Regions from separate parts of the Mycolicibacterium duvalii genome, predicted to be linked through region 2. Evidence: predicted binding sites of a transcription regulator. Region 2 holds the regulator's gene; the other holds the start of a gene.
The links. The regulator LexA, encoded in region 2, represses DNA repair genes until DNA is damaged. The targets are predictions, from matches to a motif close to CGAACANNTGTTCG.

Region 1: the regulator LexA is predicted to act here: its motif matches at 1,740-1,753, upstream of cofD (2-phospho-L-lactate transferase).

What each region holds. Positions count from the first base shown of each region.
Region 1 is NZ_AP022563.1:2,942,695-2,946,098, reverse strand. It holds gene G6N31_RS13860 (coenzyme F420-0:L-glutamate ligase) at 1-559, opposite strand, end outside; gene cofD (2-phospho-L-lactate transferase) at 556-1,539, opposite strand; gene G6N31_RS13850 (WhiB family transcriptional regulator) at 1,966-2,232, shown strand; gene G6N31_RS13845 (metallopeptidase family protein) at 2,275-2,697, opposite strand; gene G6N31_RS13840 (DUF3499 domain-containing protein) at 2,830-3,249, shown strand; gene G6N31_RS13835 (phosphomannomutase/phosphoglucomutase) at 3,328-3,404, shown strand, end outside.
Region 2 is NZ_AP022563.1:2,252,973-2,256,376, forward strand. It holds gene G6N31_RS10530 (PhzF family protein) at 1-250, shown strand, start outside; gene nrdR (transcriptional regulator NrdR) at 266-730, opposite strand; gene G6N31_RS10540 (peptigoglycan-binding protein LysM) at 848-1,339, opposite strand; gene lexA (transcriptional repressor LexA) at 1,561-2,280, shown strand; gene G6N31_RS10550 (LGFP repeat-containing protein) at 2,311-3,404, opposite strand, start outside.

The DNA of each region.
Region 1 (3,404 bases), 690 kb from region 2:
CGATCAACTCGTTGCCGTGCTGGTCGTGTTCGCCGGCGTAGCCGTGCAGCACGGTCAGCCCGGACGCGCCGATCGCCACGTCGGTCTGGCCGGTGCGCCAGGCCCGGCCCATCGTGTCGGTGACCACCACGCCGACCCGTACGCCCAGTCGCTCACGAAGAGACGACACCAACGCCGCCGCGCTGCCGTCGGGATCGACCGGCAGCAGCGCCAATTCGTTGGCGTCGACGTTGGATCCGTCCACCCCGGCGGCGGCCTGCACCAGACCCAGCGCGTTCTCGGTGATCAGCGTGCGCCCCTTGCGGGCCAGCACACGGACCGCCTCGCTGTCGATCAATCTGCGCCGCAGCGCATCCCGCTCTTCGGGGTCCGACGGCGCGACGACCATCCGGCCCTCGCACTTGGACAGCACCTTGCTGGTGACGACGACGACGTCGTGATCGCGCAGCCACGGCGCGGCCCCGGCGATGGCCGACGCCAGGTCGTCACCGGGCCGGAACTCCGGCAGTCCCTCGACCGGCAGAATCTCCAACCGGGCCGATGTGCCGTGATCGGTCACCACGAGACCCCGGCCAGCTCCAGTCCGGCGCGCACCATGTGCGCGGTGACCGCCGGCTCGGTCATCAACAGCGGCGCCGACCGCACCGAGATCCCGTCGACGGCAGCGGTGTCGCCGGTGTGCACCAGCCAGCCGTCGAGGATGCCGGTGGCCGACCGGGCGCCGTAGTGCGCGGCCACCGCTTCGGAGGTGCTGGCCACCCCCATGATCGACAGGCAGGTATCGGCCATGCCGCGCAACGGCTTCCCGCCGACGATGGGGGAGTAGCCGATCACCGGCGCGGACGTGGCCCGCAGCGCGGCCCGGATGCCGCCGACGGCCAGGATGGTGCCGATACTGACCACCGGGTTCGACGGAGCGATCAGCACCACGTCGGCGTCCTCGATCGCCTCGGTCACCCCGGGCGCCGCCTTGGCCTGATCGGCGCCGATGAACGCGAAGCTCTCCGTCGGCACCTGGGCCCGATAACGCACCCACCACTCCTGGAAGTGGATGGCCTTCTTCTCACCGGTCTCCGGATCGCTGATCACGACATGCGTTTCACTGCGGTCGTCGCTGGCGGGCAACAGCCGGGCGCCGGGATTCCAGCGCCGGCACAGCGCCTCGGTGACCGCCGAGAGCGGATAGCCGGCGCGCAGCATCTGGGTGCGCACCAGATGGGTGGCCAGATCGCGATCACCCAGACCGAACCAGTCGGGCTGCACCCCGTAGGCGGCGAGCTCCTCCTTGGCGTGCCAGGTCTCGTTGCGATGACCCCAGCCGCGCTCGTCGTCGATGCCGCCGCCGAGGGTGTACATGCAGGTGTCGAGGTCCGGGCAGATCCGCACCCCGAACATCCACGCGTCGTCGCCGACGTTGACGACGGCGGTCAGTTCGTGGTCGCTAGCATTGTCGCCGAACTGGCCGAGGCCGAGGAGATGCTGCACGCCGAGCAGGAATCGTGCGCCCCCGACGCCGCCGACCAGAACCGTCACCTTCACAGGGAACGAGACTAGGCCGTGCGGTCCGGACCCGTGTCGGGTGGGGAGTGACAGACACACCACAGCGCGACGCGCCGAATTGTCATCACGAAATGGTATGAATTCCTGTTCTAGCGCTTGACCGAGGTAGTGATCGCGTGTGTAATCACACCAGTGTCATTCGCGGTTTCCCACCGGATTCGGTGTCGCAGACCGAGATTCGATCACTTGTTCGAATTGGGTGGCCACACAGAGCAATAGTGTCGGCTGGCAGCAACCGGATCTACGAGACTGTACGAGACTGTGAGGAGGGGAAACATGGCATTTGAACAGGCCGATTTCGGCGAATCGGACCATTTCGACATCAGGCTCCTCGGCTCGGTGGGAAGTGCGACGCACATCCAGACCGGACCGACACCTGCAACCAACGGACGCCCGCAACTGAGCGTGGTGCCCGACCGGATCGAGGATTTCACCGAAGATTCGGATCTCACCGAAGATCAATGGCAAGAGCGTGCGCTGTGCGCGCAGACCGACCCCGAGGCGTTCTTCCCCGAGAAGGGCGGCTCCACCCGCGAGGCCAAGCGCATCTGCCAGGGCTGCGAGGTGCGCGACGAATGCCTCGAGTACGCCCTGGCGAACGACGAGCGCTTCGGCATCTGGGGCGGCCTGTCCGAACGCGAGCGCCGTCGCCTCAAGCGCGGGATCATCTGACCGCGCGCCGGCCTCGCCGGCGACACTGACCCAACAGATCGTCTAGTCGTCACCGATCGTCGGATCGATGACCGACGGCTCCACTCCCAGATAGGTGGCCACCTGAGCCACCAGTAGTTCGTGCAACAGATCGGTCAGCTCGACGGTGTCTTTGGCCCGTCGCTCGATCGGCTTGCGGAACAACACAATTCGAGCCCGCGTCGAGTTGCCGCGGACGTCCACCCCGGCCGGGATGAGACGCGCGAGCGCAATCGGACCGTCAGCGACCACCTCCGGTGGCCACTGCACGCTGTCCGGGTCCTTCGGGGCGATCCGCGGAATCTCGTCGACGGCGACATCGAGCGCCGAGACCCGGTCGTGCCAGCGCCGCTCGATCGGCTCGTAGGCCTCCAGCACCGCCATGTCGAAGCGTTCGGCGCGGCTGCGCCAGCCCGGAACGGTCGGCGGAAGCAGTGGTCCCCGCATCTCCCGGCCCCGCCGCGAGCCCCGATGCCTGCGCACGGTCACGAAAAAGATCGTAACGGTTGGGCTTCGGCGGCCTGCCGGCTGCGCGTGTCCGGCGCGACCCCGGCGACGAGCCACGATAACCTTCCGAGCGTGAATGTTCCCCGTCGCTGCTGCCGGCCAGGGTGCCCTCACTATGCGGTCGCGACGCTCACCTTCGTCTATTCCGACTCGACTGCGGTTGTGGGCCCGCTCGCCACCGTGTCTGAGCCGCACTCCTGGGACCTGTGCGTCATGCACGCCGGCCGGATCACCGCCCCGCGCGGGTGGGAGCTGGTGCGCCACGCCGGCCCGCTGCCGTCGCACCCCGACGACGACGACCTGGTCGCGCTGGCCGACGCGGTGCGCGAGGGCCGCGACGGGGTGGCACCCGCGCACGGCTTCACCGCCGGGTTCAGCGACCCGGTCAGCGGAGCGCACGGCGGCGCGTTGATGGCCCCGCCGGCCCGCCGGCCGGAGACCAACGGGCGCCGGCGCGGACATCTGCGGGTGCTGCCCGACCCGACCGACTGAGTCGCCGGTGTAGTAGCCGTACCCGAGGCTCACGACGGCTAGGCTGGACGTAACCACGTCCGGAGTCCAAGGAGCACTATGTCCCGGCCCGCTGAGGCTGTACAGCGCGTCATCAAGGCCTACGACGTGCGTGGACTCGTTGGCACCGAGCTCGA
Region 2 (3,404 bases):
CGAGCATTATCTGTGGACGTGGCTCGACGAAGCCAAGGACACCATCCGCGCACGGATGTTCGCTCCGCATCTGGGGATTCGCGAGGACGAAGCCACCGGTGCGGCCGCGGTGCGAATCACCGAGTACCTCAGCCGCGACCTGACCATCGTCCAGGGGCAGGGGTCAGTCATCCACACCACGTGGAGTCCCGACGGCTGGGTGCTGGTCGCCGGCCGTGTGGTCGAGGACGAGACGCGCCAGATCGACTGACACACCACGGGGTCGCTACGCCTGGGCCGAAACCTCACGGTGGGCGCGCAGCGCCTCGATCTCCCGCTCGAAATCCTCGGCCGAGGAGAACGAGCGGTACACCGACGCGAAGCGCAGGTACGCGACCTCGTCGAGATCCCGTAGCGGACCCAGGATGGCCAGGCCGACCTCGTGGCTGGGCACCTCCGGCGAGCCGGTGGCGCGGACCGCGTCCTCGACCTGCTGCGCCAACTTGTTGAGCGCATCGTCGTCGACCTGCCGACCCTGGCAGGCGCGCCGCACACCCTTGATGACCTTCTCGCGGCTGAACGGTTCGGTCACCCCGCTGCGCTTCACGACGGCCAGCACGGCGGTCTCGACGGTGGTGAATCGTCGACCGCATTCCGGACACGACCGGCGACGACGGATTGCCTGGCCCTCGTCGGTTTCTCGGGAGTCGACAACGCGGGAGTCAGGATGACGGCAGAAAGGACAGTGCATGCCCGCTCCTTCGCCGCTTCGACAGACAACCGCTTCGAACGACCTCGAGCCTACCTGCGCGCGGGTGCGACGACCCGTCGCGAGCCCGATCGGCACATGGCGTTTCGACATCGGCGATCAGGCGATCGGCGCGATCAGCGTCTGCCCGGCTCCGACAGCCACCGTATCGAGCGCGTTGAGCTCGCGGATCTTCGCGACCACTTCGGACACCGGCGCCTCCGGCGCGACCCTGCGAGCCACGTGCTGCAGCGACTCGCCTGCCTGCACCTGCACCACCGCCAGTCGACTGGGCACCGCCGCCTCCCGGCCGACCACACCGCCGGCCTCGGCGACCAGCCCCAGCCACACCGTGATGGCCGCGGCGACCAGCGCCAGGACGACGGTCGTGGCCGGGGTGATGGGACGGCGACGGTGGGGCGCACGCGACACGCTCACCCCCGCGCCGCGGTAGCGCATGGGTGCCACGCGCGGCCGCGCAGAACCCGACGGACGAGTGCTGCCCGGCACCCGCACCGGACGAGCCGCCCGGGCCTGCGCACGCTGGCGCGGCACGTCGTGTTCCGTCCGGCGTTCCGTACGGCCTGCCTCGTATGTGTAGATGACAGTCATCTTCGCCCCACCTTCCGATCGTTGATCGCTACCCGGCATTCGCTACTGTGTTCGAACTTTAGTCGATCACACGTTCGATTGATAGAACGTGTGATCGAACTGTTGCAGAGGCTAGCGGTCGGCACCGACAAGTCCGCTCCCGCAGATCGCGACGGCCAGAAGCGGACACGCGGTCGAACACATGTTTGATCAACGGCGGATCGTGGGCTACATTCGGGCCTATGAGCGACGACAGCGACAGCACCGCCGGCTCCGGTACGACCACCGCCGCGGCGGGCGCACGACGGGACAAGGGCTCAGGTCTGACCGAGCGTCAGCGCACCATCCTCGAGGTGATCCGGGCCTCCGTGACCACGCGCGGCTACCCGCCCAGCATCCGCGAGATCGGGGACGCGGTGGGGCTGACGTCGACTTCGTCGGTGGCCCATCAGCTGCGCACGCTCGAGCGCAAGGGCTTCCTGCGGCGCGATCCCAACCGTCCGCGTGCCGTCGACGTGCGCGGCCTGGAAGACGGCGTTGCGGCCACCGTGGCCGCCACCGACGTCACCGGCTCCGATGTGCTGCCCGAGCCGACCTTCGTGCCGGTCCTCGGCCGGATCGCCGCGGGCGGTCCGATCCTGGCCGAGGAAGCCGTCGAGGATGTCTTCCCCCTCCCCCGCGAACTCGTCGGAGAAGGTTCGCTGTTCCTGCTCAAGGTCGTCGGCGACTCGATGGTGGACGCGGCGATCTGTGACGGCGACTGGGTGGTGGTGCGCCAACAGAATGTTGCCGACAACGGCGACATCGTCGCTGCGATGATCGACGGGGAAGCTACGGTCAAGACCTTCAAGCGCACCCGCGGTCAGGTCTGGCTGATGCCGCACAACCCCGTCTTCGACCCGATTCCCGGCAATGATGCCGCGATCCTCGGCAAGGTCGTCACGGTCATCCGCAAAATCTGATCGCCGGTGACGCGTGCGGGCGTTCGCTGTTCAGCGGCTCCGCACGAAGCCGTTGGTGATCGCCATTTCCTCACTGGCGAACCAGAGTTCAGCCGGCGCGTCGGCGTACTCGGCGTCCTCGGGGATCCAATACAGCCCCGAGCGGGTGTCGGCTTTGACCGGATAGCCGTCGGGCACTTGGTGCGGGTCGTCCAGCGGCATGTGCACCGCTGTCCCTCCCGGAGTCGGCTCGTCGTCGTCGATGCGAGCGTGGCGGCCGGTATCGATCATTGCGTCTCTCTCGACAAGCGGTTCGGGCGTGTGCTCTGCGACCACCAGAGGTTCTCTGTCGGCTTCGAGGGCCGGCTCCTCATCACCGCCCACCTGGTCGAAATCGCCGTAGTGGTCGAGACCGTCGACTTCCCTCGCGGTCGGAACGCGAGTCGGCGCCGTGTCCACCGCGTCGGGGTTCTCGTCCTCTCCGAGGTCGGAGTCTTCGGGCTCCGCAGGTGCCGGCGGGGCGGTGGGCACCCCCCAGAAGCTCAGCGGCGTCGGCGCGACCTCCTCCGAGATCGCCGAGGATGTCGGCACATCCGGCGGAGTGGCCGTCGACACCGCGGTCAGACCTTCGCGTGCATAGCGATCGCCGAACAACTCGTCTTCGCCGTCGGCCGGCGCGGCGAACGACGCGGCGCCAGGTTCGGCGAAGGATTCGCGCGGGCGGTCGTATTCTGCGCCGTCTCCGTAGCCGGCGTCAGGGGTGCCGAACGACTCGTCGGCGGTGCGGCCGCGGTTGCGCATGATCAGGAAAGCGACCACGCCGAGCAGGCCCAGCAGCGCCACGATGGCGAGCAGCCACCACGGCGACCACTGCAGACCGGTGCCTTCATCGTCCTGGGGTGCGGCCTGGGTCGCCGCCGGCGCGCCCTGGTTCTGCTGGCCGGGCACTTCGAGGCCGGCCAGTTGGCTGGTGAGGTTGCCCGGCTCGGCGGTGAACGTCTGGTTCGCGGTGTCATAGGAGATCGCGCCGTTGCTGAACCGCTGGCTGATCACCGCGCCGTTCTGGGTCTGGTCGGCCACTGGGGCACCGAGCTCCCCTGCCGCGCCGCCTAGTTTGTCCCAGGCGGCCTTCATCGCGCCCCGCA